DNA from 3 places in the Furfurilactobacillus sp. W61-4 genome. Region 3 is predicted to be linked to each of the others. Evidence: predicted binding sites of a transcription regulator. Region 3 holds the regulator's gene; each other region holds the start of a gene.
What was found. Region 3 encodes Rex, which represses fermentation and respiration genes when NADH is low (regulators of the CRP and FNR family bind a similar motif). Its sites were predicted from a motif close to TTGTGAANTANTTCACAA; they were not measured.
Positions count from the first base shown of each region.

Region 1 (4,292 bases), on a different contig from region 3:
CCAAGTTGAAAGGCTTTGTCCGAAGCTTTAATCGCATAGTCAATCATGTTGTCCCAGCTGTAGTCAGCCAAGCCAGCCGTGACCATTGCTGCAACCATCGCCGCACCAGAAAATGCAACATCAGATGAGTGGGTGATTCGTGTGACTTCGTAGACCATCTGGATAAGGTCGTTCATTTGGTCTGGCCTGTATAAACTGCCAATCGGTGCAATTCGCATAGCACAACCATTAGTTAAGGCTTTATCAGTAATGGGACGTGGGTTTTCACCTTCTCGAATTGCAAGGAGAGCCGCTTTTGAGCTAGGCCCTAAAATATTGTTTGACCATGCGCCAATTTCATCCGCCCATCGCATAATATGATTTACTAGGATTTGTTGATTTGGATGCCAATCTGTTTCGATTAGTGCATCTAAGATTACTAATGCTTGGTTTGTGTCATCTGTATATTGACCCTTAGTGAAATTTAAAGCGATATCATTTGTCTGTGGGCCATCTAGAAAATCAGTAATTTTATCGGAAAAGTAATCACGAATTTGTTGGACAGGCCATAGCTCTGATGGCATGCCCATCGCATCTCCAATGGCTTGGCCATATAAGGTTCCTAAAATTTTGTCTTTTGACGTTGTGATCATGATTAGACCCCCACAATGAATTTAAAATTTGCTGAACTGCTGTAAATGATTTTGACATGCTCAACCAGTTCGTTTTCATAAGTGACTACGTTCCCAGCTACTTCTAATAAAGGGTTGCGTTCGCTCTCTTCCAATAATTCGATTTGCGTTACTGATGGTAAGATTGCCGTAACACTGAGATTGGCAGTAGCTGGATTCACATTGTATTTTTGACGAAGTGTTTCATACAGGGAACGTGTTTCTAGGTCGTAGTTCTCTAAACCGGGGAATTGTGACAGTCGTAGTCGGGATTCATCGATTGTAAGTTGCGTAACTTCATTTTCCTGTTGAATACCTCTAAGACGCGTTAGCTGTAACACCTGGTCGTTTCCGATTCCTTGGATAGTCTTGTTAATGATTTTAGTGACAGGTGTCGCGCCAATACGTCTCGCATAGTCTGAGAAACCCGAAAAATTAAACATGTCAATTTGGGGTTTCTTCAATTTGACGTAACTACCTTTTCCATGGATTCGTTCAATGACGCCTTGTTCTTCAAGTTCCTTTAAAGACCGTTGAATGGTTGTACGGGCAACATGATATTGTTTTACGAATTCTGCTTCACTTGGTAATCGGTCACCAATTGATCGATTTTTAAAGATGTCTTGTCGAATATCAGCGGCTATTTGTTCTTGTATGCTGATTCTTGCATTGAATAATGATGTATTAAGAGGCATAAAGGCTCCTTTCTTTTATTTGACTACTTGAGTACTCAAGATTACGAATTGAGAATATCACTTAACTCGTCAAACGACAACGCTTTCATTATTTCGGGAGATTATTATCTATTTGTGCTTTTTCCAATACGATAGAATTAATCTTTCCAAAAGTTGACGCAGTTGAAAAATTAGATGAAAGCGGTGAGGCGAATCAATGAAAAATTGTGATTAACTGCGCTTTGTTTAATTGATATGGAATATATCAGACCGATTATGCGATCTACGTTAGTTAAAAGATGAGACGCGGTGATGAAATTGAGCTTTGAAATTATTGTCGAGATCACAGGTATTGCATGGTTTTCTAGATATTTCTGCTCGCTTTTAAATAACGAATAATGAACTATAATGCGGATAGTTATACATTTTAAATTAGAATAATAAATCACAAAGTATAGACAAATAAATTGAAAGACTATATAGTAGTACCCAATGGTAGCTACTATTTTTTGAGGATATTATGACACAATCAACAGAATTACTGATGCGCTTTGGCCTAACGGAGAGCGAGGCCAAAGTGTATGTGACCTTATTGCAGATGGACGCATCGACAGGTTACAAAGTTAGCAAGCTTTCAGGAGTTGCTCGATCAAAAATTTATAATATCTTGTCTTCGTTGGAAGACAAACACTTTGTGCTTCAGTCTAAGAACGAAACGCCATTGTATACAGCAATTCCTGTGGATGAGTTAGTTAGTCGTTTAAAGACAGAAGCCCTTGAAGATATTTCAAGTATTGAAACAAGTTTATCTGGCTTGGGATCATTTACTAGTGATGGGTCAATGTGGTCATTAGAACATTATGATCAAGTTTTCGAAAAGATCTTATTTCAGGTTCAAAATGCCAAGAAGAGCCTGTATGTACAAATTTATTCTGAAGATTTGACACCAGCTATTATCCAAGCGCTGGCTGACGCTGAAAACCGACTTCACGAGTTTGTTGTTATCTTATTTAGTCAACATCATCGCTACGAGTTGCCCTTTAGAAGATTTTATAAGCATTTTTTTGAAGCCGATAAGGTGTTGGATTATGGGGGTCGTTGGGTAAACGTCATTTCGGACGGACAAGAAGTTGTTTACGGTAAACTGCCTGCTCATTCAGTTAATACAGATGTTATTTGGACAAAAAATACATCAATGGTTTTTTTAGCACAAGAATACGTATTACATGATGCATATAATTTGCGTACTCTTTCATTGTTAAATGATGAAGCCGAAAAGAAATTTGGTTCAGATTTAGAAGGGGTGCGTGACGTCTACTTTGATAATAATTAAGGGGAAAAATCATGCTAATTGCCTTAATCACGGCCATTATTTTAATTAATTTATTATTTATCTTTGTGTTTGTACGCGACCTATTAAGACACAAGGACGAAGTTATGCAGGAACCTGCTAGTAATATTTGGACACCAGTTTCACAAGCAGTTATTTATTTTCTATCTACATTTGGCATTTCGGATTTTGCTATTTCGACTGCAATTTATCCAAAAGCTAAATGGGTAACAATGAAAAAACTGCCAGGAACTTTAAACACACAATGTGTTATTCCAGTGTTTGTAATGTCTTTGGCCTACATTACTAATATTTCTGTTGGCATTAAAACTTTACTGGTTTGTATTGTCTGTCAAGTGATCGGGGCATATTTAGGCCCCCGTTTCGTGGTTAAATTACCAGAGCGCGTCATTCGAAATTTTGTAATTGTTGGTCTGATTGTTGCCACTGCTTTAATCTTGGCCGGAAAGTTTGGCTGGATTCCTTCTAACGGAACAGCAACTGAGCTGTATGGTTGGAAATTAATTACAACTGGTTTTCTGATGTTTACTTATGGGGCCTTAAACAATATTGGAATTGGTTCATACGCGCTGACTATGGCAACGGTATACGCGATGGGTATGAATCCAGTTGCCGCTTTTCCAATTATGATGGGTGGCTGCACTTTCTCGGTTTCAATTGGAAGTATGCAGTTCATTAAGCTGAATGATTATTCTCGTAAGATCACAATGTTTTCTGTCTTTGGCATTGTGGGGGTACTAACTGCAGTGTTTCTAGTTAAGAGTCTCAATACTGCGGTTATCCAATGGATTGTAATCGTGGTGTTACTCTATTCTGCTATTTCTTTGTACCTAGGAAATCGTCAGGAGGTTGCCAGCGAAAGCGGCAAAGGAGAATAAACATGAGATATTTATCAGCTAACGAAATAAAAAAGATTTTCACAATGGGGGATGCAATTGAAGCAGATAAAGAGGCTCTAAGTCTTTATTCTTCAGGAAGAGCAGACATTCCTTTAAGAACTAATATTGATGTTCCAGAGCATAATGGGCAAAGCCTTTATATGCCAGGGTACGTAAGCGGAAGTGCACCAGCACTTGGTGTTAAAATCGTTTCAGTTTATCCAAATAACATCAAGGCTGGACTGCCAAGCGTGCCAGCAACTATGGTGACTCTGGATGCACAAACAGGCATTGTAAGTGCTATTTTAGATGGGACATACTTGACGCAACTTCGCACTGGGGCAGTTCAGGGAGCTGCAACCGACATATTGGCACGCAATGATGCTAAAGTAGCATTATTGATTGGGACTGGCGGTCAGGGAATGTCCCAGTTAGAGGCAATGCTAACAGTCAGAACACTGAAAACCGTCTATGTTGCCGATATAGATCATGACCGTGCCTTAGCATTTTGTCAGGAAGCGGCGAAAAGGTTTGATGGACGTTTTGAGGCATCATTTGAAGTTGTGGATAATCCGAATTCAGTAGTTGGTACAGCAGATATTATTACAACTGTAACGACATCCAAAAAAGCAACTTTCAATGGATCATTAATAAAACCTGGCACACATATCAATGGTGTGGGTGCCTATACTCCTGAAATGTGTGAATTACCAGTTGAAGCACTCCAGAAGGCGGACCA
Region 1 covers NZ_BAAJNZ010000005.1:56,851-61,142, reverse strand. The annotation lists gene AC27FN_RS07420 (ADP-ribosylglycohydrolase family protein) at 1-632, opposite strand, end outside; gene AC27FN_RS07415 (GntR family transcriptional regulator) at 635-1,345, opposite strand; gene AC27FN_RS07410 (TrmB family transcriptional regulator) at 1,845-2,657, shown strand; gene AC27FN_RS07405 (sulfite exporter TauE/SafE family protein) at 2,669-3,553, shown strand; gene AC27FN_RS07400 (ornithine cyclodeaminase family protein) at 3,556-4,292, shown strand, end outside.
Region 1: AC27FN_RS07410 (TrmB family transcriptional regulator) is a predicted target of Rex. The motif match lies at 1,758-1,775, and genes of this name have one in related genera.

Region 2 (4,292 bases), on a different contig from region 3:
AAATGTGTTGAAGCAGCTCGTTGCCGAACACAAGTTGGCTAGCGACCAGCAGACATTTATAAAGTCTGAAACCGTTGCCGACGTCTGGGGACGTGGCGTGATGGCCTTTGAATATGAACTGCCAGTCAGTGAGTTGACTGCAACACAATTACCTAATCTGCGCCGGCCGGTCAATAACGCGCTTGGAGAATATGCCCTAGCAAACCACATCAAACGAATCAAAACAGATCAACCGACGTTTGTGGTCACTGATTTATGGTTGTTTGAACAGCGATTGCATATTGATATTGCCTATTTAGTTAATGAAGCGACGATCGAATATGTTCAGGACCTCCGTAAACTCAATGCCTCTCAAGCGGAATCACTACAGAACACAAATCGAGCAGAATAACATAAGAAAGTTCTTGTTATCTTGGTGCGATGAGCAAAAAATTGCCATTCCTAAACTGAATGAAAACACAGTAAAAGTTGGCGTGTCCGATCTGACTTGAATGACAAACAGAAGCAAATAGGACTGAAAAAATGGCACTGTCTGTTAGCAAAATTGGTGAATTGGCTAAATTCCAAATGTGTCGTGATGCAAAATTGATTAATTTGACGTAAAAGTCGCTTGGCAAACAATTTTTGTCTGCCAAGCGACTTTTTTATATAGTAGGTAAAGTTATTTTTCCCATCGCTCGATGATCGCCGTTGTTTCATCAAAGCTCACCTGGTTAACTAGCCAATCAGTAATGTGCCATCTTCAGCAGCGAATGGTTCAGCCTGATTGATGTGATCATAAAATAATACACCGTGAAGATGATCAATTTCGTGCTGGCACACAATGGCCGGGTAATCTTTTAAACGGATTTTGTGTTCGTTACCATCGAGGTCCTGGTAACGCAATGTAATACGGTCAGCATGGGGAACATAGCCAGGATGTTCATCGTCAACAGATAAACAGCCTTCACCTTCAGTCAATGCCGCTTGTTGAACGGATTGGCTGACGATTACCGGGTTAATGATGACTTCTTTAAATACTGGATTATCGCGAGCAGCTTTGGCAGCCTCAGCAATTGAAGCTTGGTCATCAGGATCTTCGGGCTCGACTGCAGATGGAACTAAGACGGCCGCCATTTGCAGGGACACATCAACTTGGGGAGCGGCCAGACCAACTCCTGCACGTAGCTGATATTTTTCAGCCTGCTCTGGGTCTTGACTTACTTCTAAGTAGGTCATCATGTCAGCAGCTAACTGACGATTTTCATCACTAAGCGGGAAGGTCACCTTTTCCGCGTATTTCCGTAAGGTCGGATTGCCATCTCGAATAATATCTTCCATTAAAATCACGCGCAAGTGCCTCCTAATTGTAATTCGGTCAAAAAATCTTTGGTGTCATAAACGGTTAAAGTTGGATGTTTATTGTTGATCGCCAAAGTAGTCCAAATGGGTTGGACTGACCGTGAACTTGTTTCACTCATTGAATTTAGTTTACCATACGCCACCAGGTCAGCCAAGGGTAGCCTTAGCGGCGGTTGGGGTTTGCCGCTTTTTAGTCTCCGGGGAATACGTCAGTTCTCGCCGTCGAATGAACGAGTTTTAGACAGCTAATTTAGTGAATGTTTAAACAATAAGTCGAAATCGCGATGATTGTCACGCTGTTTTCAGCAGCCATGCGTGGCAGCTTGTGAAGATTGAAAGTTTGATGAAAATAGCGATTTTAAGTAAATGGATCAATAGAGGAACTCAGAAATGGTCGGTTGCTGGGGACTTGCTATACAGTTGTTGATGATACTGTTCAAAAACTTCACAAGTTTTTGAAGACAAGATAAAAGCCTTGTGACCTATTTAACAATTTTGAAAACCCTTGCATTGCGATTCTGTAACGCGTTACAATAAGTCGTGAAAGATGAAAGCGCATACATTTGTTGGCTGGATTTATTAGACAGTGAACGAGTGTCAGCTGTCATCAAGAAATAGAAAGGAATGTGTGCATTATGGCAAACAACGATTCATCTAAGCCAATTGTAGACTTCGCTGCGATCAAGAATAACTTAGGCAGTGACTACAAACCGGTGCAAGTTTTAGACGGTTCTGCCAAAGTTGTAAATCAAGAGGTCTTCGACAGTTTTAGCGACGACCAATTGGTTGATTTTATGAAGAAGATGGTTTGGGAACGTGCATTGCACGAACAAACGATGAACTTCTCTCGTCAAGGACGGTTAGGCTTCTATGCGCCAACTGCTGGTGAAGAAGCCAGTGAAATGGGGAGTGTCTCCGCCTTTGAACCACAAGATTTTCTATTCCCAGCTTACCGGGATTTACCACAGTTAATTCAACATGGTGGTTCGGTTGAAAAAGGATATCTCTGGTCACGCGGCCACGTCTTAGGCAACATTTATGATGAAAAGTATCGTGCATGGATGCCACAAATCATTATTGGAGCCCAATATGTTGAAGCTGCCGGTGCTGCTTTAGGAATTAAGAAGAACGGTGAAAAGAACGTTGCGTTCGTTTATACCGGTGATGGTGGGACTTCGCAAGGGGACACTTACGAAGGCTTGAACTTTGCTGGCGCTTTCCAAGCGCCATTGGTTGCCTTTGTTCAAAATAACGGCTTCGCCATTTCCGTTCCACGGGCTAAGCAGACCGCTGCCAAGACCTTGGCTCAAAAAGCGGTTGCTGCTGGAATTCCATCTGTTCAAGTTGACGGGATGGATATTCTCGCTGTTTACGCAGTTTCAAAAGCTGCTCGTGACTTCGCCGCTGCTGGTAATGGGCCAGTCTTAATTGAAACATTGACTTACCGTTATGGCGCTCACAGTTCCGCGGGTGACGATCCATCACGTTACCGGACTAAAGAAGAAGAGAAGCCATGGCATGACATTGACCCATTAATTCGTTTACGAAAAGTCTTGGCTGATAAAGGTCTATGGTCTGACCAGCAAGAAAGTGACTACACGGATCAATGCAAAGCCGATTTCAAAGCAGCCTTGAAAGCTGCTGACGGTGAACCAAAACAAACTAACGTTGAATTATTAAAGAACACGTTCGAAGTGCCAACTCCGAACATTGCGGCACAAATTGCCGAATTTGAAGCAAAGGAGTCGAAGTAATCATGGCTACGAAAACTTATATTCAAGCGATTACTGACGGACTTGATCAGGTCTTAAGTGACGATGACAAGACGTTAATCTTCGGTGAAGATGTCGGTAAAAACGGTGGTGTTTTCCGTACCACTCAAGGGTTACAAGACAAATATGGTGAAGACCGGGTCTTTGACACGCCATTAGCTGAATCAGGTATTTTAGGTTTGGCAATGGGACTGGCAGCCACTGGCTGGCGGCCATTACCAGAAATCCAATTTATGGGTTTCACTTTTGAAGCAGTCGACTCCATCGCCGGACAAATGGCACGGACCCGGTTCCGTTTTGGTAACACAAAGAACATGCCAATCACCATTAGGACGCCATTTGGTGGTGGGACCCACACGGCTGAAATGCATGCCGACAACTTGGAAAACTTCTTCACTGGCGTACCAGGGTTGCGGGTGGTTACACCTTCTAACCCATATGACGCTAAAGGACTTGTGATTTCAGCTGTGGAGAACAACGACCCTGTTTTATTCATGGAAAACCTGAAGTTGTACCGTTCCATGAAAGCCGATGTTCCAGACGATAAGTACACCGTTCCGTTGGACACGGCTAAAGTCGTCCGTGAAGGGACGGATATCACCGTTGTTGCTTACAGTGCTGAAGTTAATGAAGCGCTTAAAGTAGCTGACAAGTTGGCTGATGAAAATATTTCTGTTGAAGTGATCGACTTGGTTTCCTTGTCACCAATTGACACCGCTACCATCTTCAAGTCAATCGATAAAACACACCATGTTGTCGTTGTTCAAGAAGCACAACGCATGGCTGGGGTTGGTGCCACAGTTGTTTCCGATATCGCTGAAGACGACATTCTTTCATTGGATGCACCAATTGGCCGCGTAGCAGCGCCAGACAGTGTTTACCCATTTGCCTTAGCCGAAGACGACTGGATTCCTGATGCCGCCGAAATTGAGGCGAAGGTTCGCGAAATTTTGACTTACTAAACGCGCGGCTACGCTAATTAGCCAACGATTGTCCGGAATGCTCCGGAAATTCGATGAAAGGAAGATACTCCATGTCCTACAAATTCAAAATGCCAGAACTTGGTGAAGGAATGGCAGAAGGCGAAATTGCTGCTTGGGATGTCAAAGAAGGCGACAAGATTGCCGAAGATGACACCTTAGTTGAAATTCAAAACGACAAATCTGTCTCTGAATTACC
Region 2 covers NZ_BAAJNZ010000001.1:133,710-138,001, forward strand. The annotation lists gene AC27FN_RS00725 (hypothetical protein) at 1-391, shown strand, start outside; gene AC27FN_RS00730 (peptide deformylase) at 718-1,329, opposite strand; gene pdhA (pyruvate dehydrogenase (acetyl-transferring) E1 component subunit alpha) at 1,977-3,095, shown strand; gene AC27FN_RS00740 (alpha-ketoacid dehydrogenase subunit beta) at 3,098-4,075, shown strand; gene AC27FN_RS00745 (dihydrolipoamide acetyltransferase family protein) at 4,147-4,292, shown strand, end outside.
Region 2: pdhA (pyruvate dehydrogenase (acetyl-transferring) E1 component subunit alpha) is a predicted target of Rex. The motif match lies at 1,817-1,834, and genes of this name have one in related genera.

Region 3 (4,292 bases):
GGCGCCTTAACAGCAACGACGTTAAACGTCCCACGCATTTTGTTCAAGACTAACGTTGGTAAGGCTTCGCCAGTAATATCATCGGCGATAATCAGTAAGGCACGGCCTTGTTCAACAACTGATTGCAGTAGTGGCAAAATGTCTTGGATGTTAGCAATCTTCTTATCCGTAATCAAGATGTATGGGTTGTCCAAGTCAGCTTCCATCTTGTCGTTATCAGTAACCATGTATTGACTCATGTAGCCACGGTCAAACTGCATCCCTTCAACGACATCAGAAGTGGTTTCAATCCCCTTAGACTCTTCAATGGTGATAACACCATCATTGCCAACCTTTTCCATTGCGTCAGCAATTAATTCACCAACTTCTGGATCCGCAGCGGAAATCGAAGCAATCTGAGCAATATCTGACTTAGTCTTAACGTCGTGGCTCATCTTGTGTAAAGCATCAACGGCTGCATTGGTTGCTTTTTCAATCCCAGTCCGAATACCAACAGGGTTGGCGCCGGCGGTCACATTCTTCATACCCTCGTTAACAATGGATTGTGTGAGCACCGTCGCGGTGGTCGTCCCATCACCGGCGATGTCATTGGTCTTAGAAGCAACTTCAGCAACCAATTTCGCACCCATGTTTTCAAAATGGTCAGCCAATTCAACCGCTTTCGCAATTGTTACACCATCATTGGTGATGGTTGGTGAACCATAACTTTGTTCAAGCACCACGTTACGACCCTTTGGCCCAAGTGTGGTCTTAACCGTGTTCGCTAATTTATCAACCCCTGCAAGCATTGAACTGCGGGCATCTTCAGAAAACTTTAGATCTTTAGCCATGTGAATTTCCACCTCAACTATTTTTTATTTCGTCTTTACTTACGCAATTTAGGTCGAAATTATTCAACGATTGCGACAATATCTTTTTCATGGAGAACTAGGTAGTCTGCACCGTCATAAGTCACTTGAGTGCCGGCATACTTGTCAAACATCACTGTGTCGCCTTCCTTAACGGATGGTGCAACTGTGTCACCGCTGTCCAACACTCGGCCAGCACCGACAGAGATAACTTTTCCAGTCGTTGGTTTTTCTTGCGCATTACTTGCTAAGACAATACCGCCAACGGTTTGTTCTTCTTCTTCAGAAGCTTGTAAAATAACGCGATCTCCTAATGGTTTTAACACGTTAATCCCTCCAATAATTTTCGTTGAAATAAACGCTTTTAGCACTCTTGATGTCTAAGTGCTAACAACAAGGTCTATAATAACCATCCCTGATTCTGAATGCAAGACTTTTGGTCAAAGTTAGTCAAAAAAATTAGCAGCTCATCGTCCACACTGCTAATTGATGATTGATCGCTACTGGTAAACCCAATAATTAAGTCGAAAAAAACGTCTGTCGCTCTGCACACAGCGAGCAACCGACGTTCATCATTTTATATTTAACTAACTATTCTGGTTCACTTTCAGTTGGCACAATCTCTGCATAATGATCAATGAAATAGATGAGTGTCTGTAATTCATTAGTCAAATCAACGTTTTGAACCCGGACCGAATCAGGTACCGACAAGCGACGTGGTGTAAAGTTCAAAATTCCTTTGATACCGGCTTTTACCAATTGTTCGGTCACATCCTGCGCAGTACGTTCTGGAACCGTTACAATCGCAATCGAGATTTGTTGATCCTGCAATTGACGACCCATTTCTGATAATGGATAAATTGGCACACCACTTTGAACTGTGTTCACGATATTGTCATTAACATCAAAAGCTGCACTGATACGAACATTGCTATTTTGATGGAAATTAAAATTCAATAACGCATGGCCCAAGTTCCCCACCCCAACTAACGCAACATTGGTTAATTGGTCTTGATTCAGGATTTTTTTAAAGAACTCGATGAGCTTGGCAACATCATAACCGTAGCCTCTTTTACCGAGGGCACCAAAGTATGAAAAGTCGCGACGAATAGTAGCTGAGTCGACTTTAACAGCTTCCGATAACTGAGTTGAAGAAACGCGGGTCTTATCCGCGTCCAATAAAATGTTTAAATAGCGGTAATAGATCGGCAGCCGTTTTGCTGTCGCACGTGGGATTCGTTGTTCGGCCACGGCGGTTCACTCCTTTTTGTTCAATTAGTATCGTTTGTGAAACTAATGTGTAGACCAATTATAGCATAGGGCCACTTATTGTGAAGTAGAATTCATTCTTTTATCCGTTTTTTTCACAAAGTTTCTTATCAAATGCCCTGAGGAAACCCTAGTATACCCTGAGGCAACAGCATTAAAATTGATTATCCTTTTTCTAAAACTTTATGTCGCTGATATTAATTAAAATCACGAACTTTGATCACCATCGTTATTAATTTTTTACCAGCCCTTTGTTTCACAAGCTAAATCAGTGCACCCCTTGGTAATCCATGCCGCTTCCTTGCTCAACATGCTAGAATGGTAGTTATGAAATCGTTTGATAAATAAAGGAGTTTTCGACCATGTATGTTCTCCAGGTACAAGCAGTCGCGCGTCGTTTCGGCGCCGAGACCTTATTTGAAAATGTCTCCATGACGGTTGAAGATCACGCACGCGTTGGCTTAGTTGGTCGCAATGGTGCTGGCAAATCAACCTTGTTAAAAATGATTGCGGGCTTAAATGAACCGGACGCCGGCACCATCGCCACTGGTAAAGCAGTTACCATCGGATACCTGCCCCAAGACGCCGGGTTAACTTCAAATAATACGGTCTGGAACGAGATGCTCACTGTCTTTAATTTGCAACGACAACAAGAGCAGCGATTGCGCGAATTAGAGACACTAATTGCGGACCCCTCAGCAGACCATCAAAGTCCAGCTTATCAGCGCTTTTTAAACGAATACGATCAACTACAGCAAGATTTCAGCGACCACAATGGCTATGGCTATCAAGCGCTGATCCGTGGTGTTCTACATGCCTTTCACTTTGATGAAGACACGTATGATCGCAACGTCATGCAATTTTCTGGTGGTCAAAAAACCCAGCTAGCCTTAGCAAAGTACTTATTGCAGCAACCAGACTTGCTGATTCTAGATGAACCAACTAACCATTTAGACATTCAAACGCTGTCTTGGCTGGAAGATTATCTTAAGAGTTACCCTGGAGCTGTCCTTGTTGTCTCTCATGATCGGTACTTTTTGGATCATGTGGTGACAAATATTTATGACATGAACCAAGGTACGCTCACTCATTATAAAGGAAATTACTCCGCTTATTTACAACAAAAGGCAGCGCGCATCAAAACACAGCAACGGGCATTTGACAAACAGCAAGCCCAAATTAGTGCGTTGGAAGACTTCGTCAATAAAAACATCGTGCGCGCTTCCACAACAAAACGAGCGCAGGCCCGTCGCAAACAATTAGCCAAAATGGATCGTTTAGAAGCGCCCAAAGATGATGATCGTTCGATTCGCATTCGATTCCAGCCTGAGCATGACAGTGGCAAAGAAGTCTTGAAAGTTGCTGACTTGCAAATTGGCTATGCTCCGGGGGCACCTTTAGCAAGCCATATTGATCTTAATGTTATTAAACAGCACGCGGTCGGTATTGTCGGCCCAAACGGGGTCGGCAAATCGACGCTTTTAAAAACCATTTTATCGCAACGCCCAGCTTTAGCGGGCACGGTTAAAATTGGGGCCAATGTCACTGTTGGCTATTATGATCAGGAACAAGCGGTTCTCCACGATGAAAAGACCGTTTTAAATGAAATTTGGGATGAACATCCCACCATGGCAGAGCGCGAAATTCGGACGCTGCTAGGCAGTTTTCTGTTCACTGGTGATGACGTCGCTAAACCCGTTAGCGCATTGAGTGGCGGCGAACGCGCTCGTTTATCCTTAACCAAGCTGTCGCTTGACCACGACAATTTCCTAATTTTAGATGAGCCGACCAATCACTTAGATATTGATTCACGAGAAGTACTTGAAGAAGCGCTTAACGATTTTATGGGGACTGTCTTGTTCGTCTCGCATGATCGTTACTTTATTAATCAAGTCGCAACTGAAGTCGTTGAACTATCTGCTAATGGTACCCGCTGGTTTGAGGGCGATTATGATGACTATCAAACTGCCTTGAGTCAGCAAACGCCCAGTGAGCCTAATCAACAGGCCACGACTAACGCCGCTAGCACAGCCTACCAAGCTAGCAAGGCCGACCTACGTGATCAGCGCAAGCATCAGCGCTTAGTCGACGCATTGGAAGAGCAGATTGACCAGCTAGATGTCAAAATCCATCAAGTCACGACCACCATGCAAGCGCCTGAAAACGCTGCTGATA
Region 3 covers NZ_BAAJNZ010000004.1:269,164-273,455, forward strand. The annotation lists gene groL (chaperonin GroEL) at 1-830, opposite strand, end outside; gene groES (co-chaperone GroES) at 890-1,174, opposite strand; gene AC27FN_RS06990 (redox-sensing transcriptional repressor Rex) at 1,440-2,099, opposite strand; partial or broken gene AC27FN_RS06995 (ATP-binding cassette domain-containing protein) at 2,564-3,004, shown strand; gene AC27FN_RS07000 (ABC-F family ATP-binding cassette domain-containing protein) at 3,185-4,292, shown strand, end outside.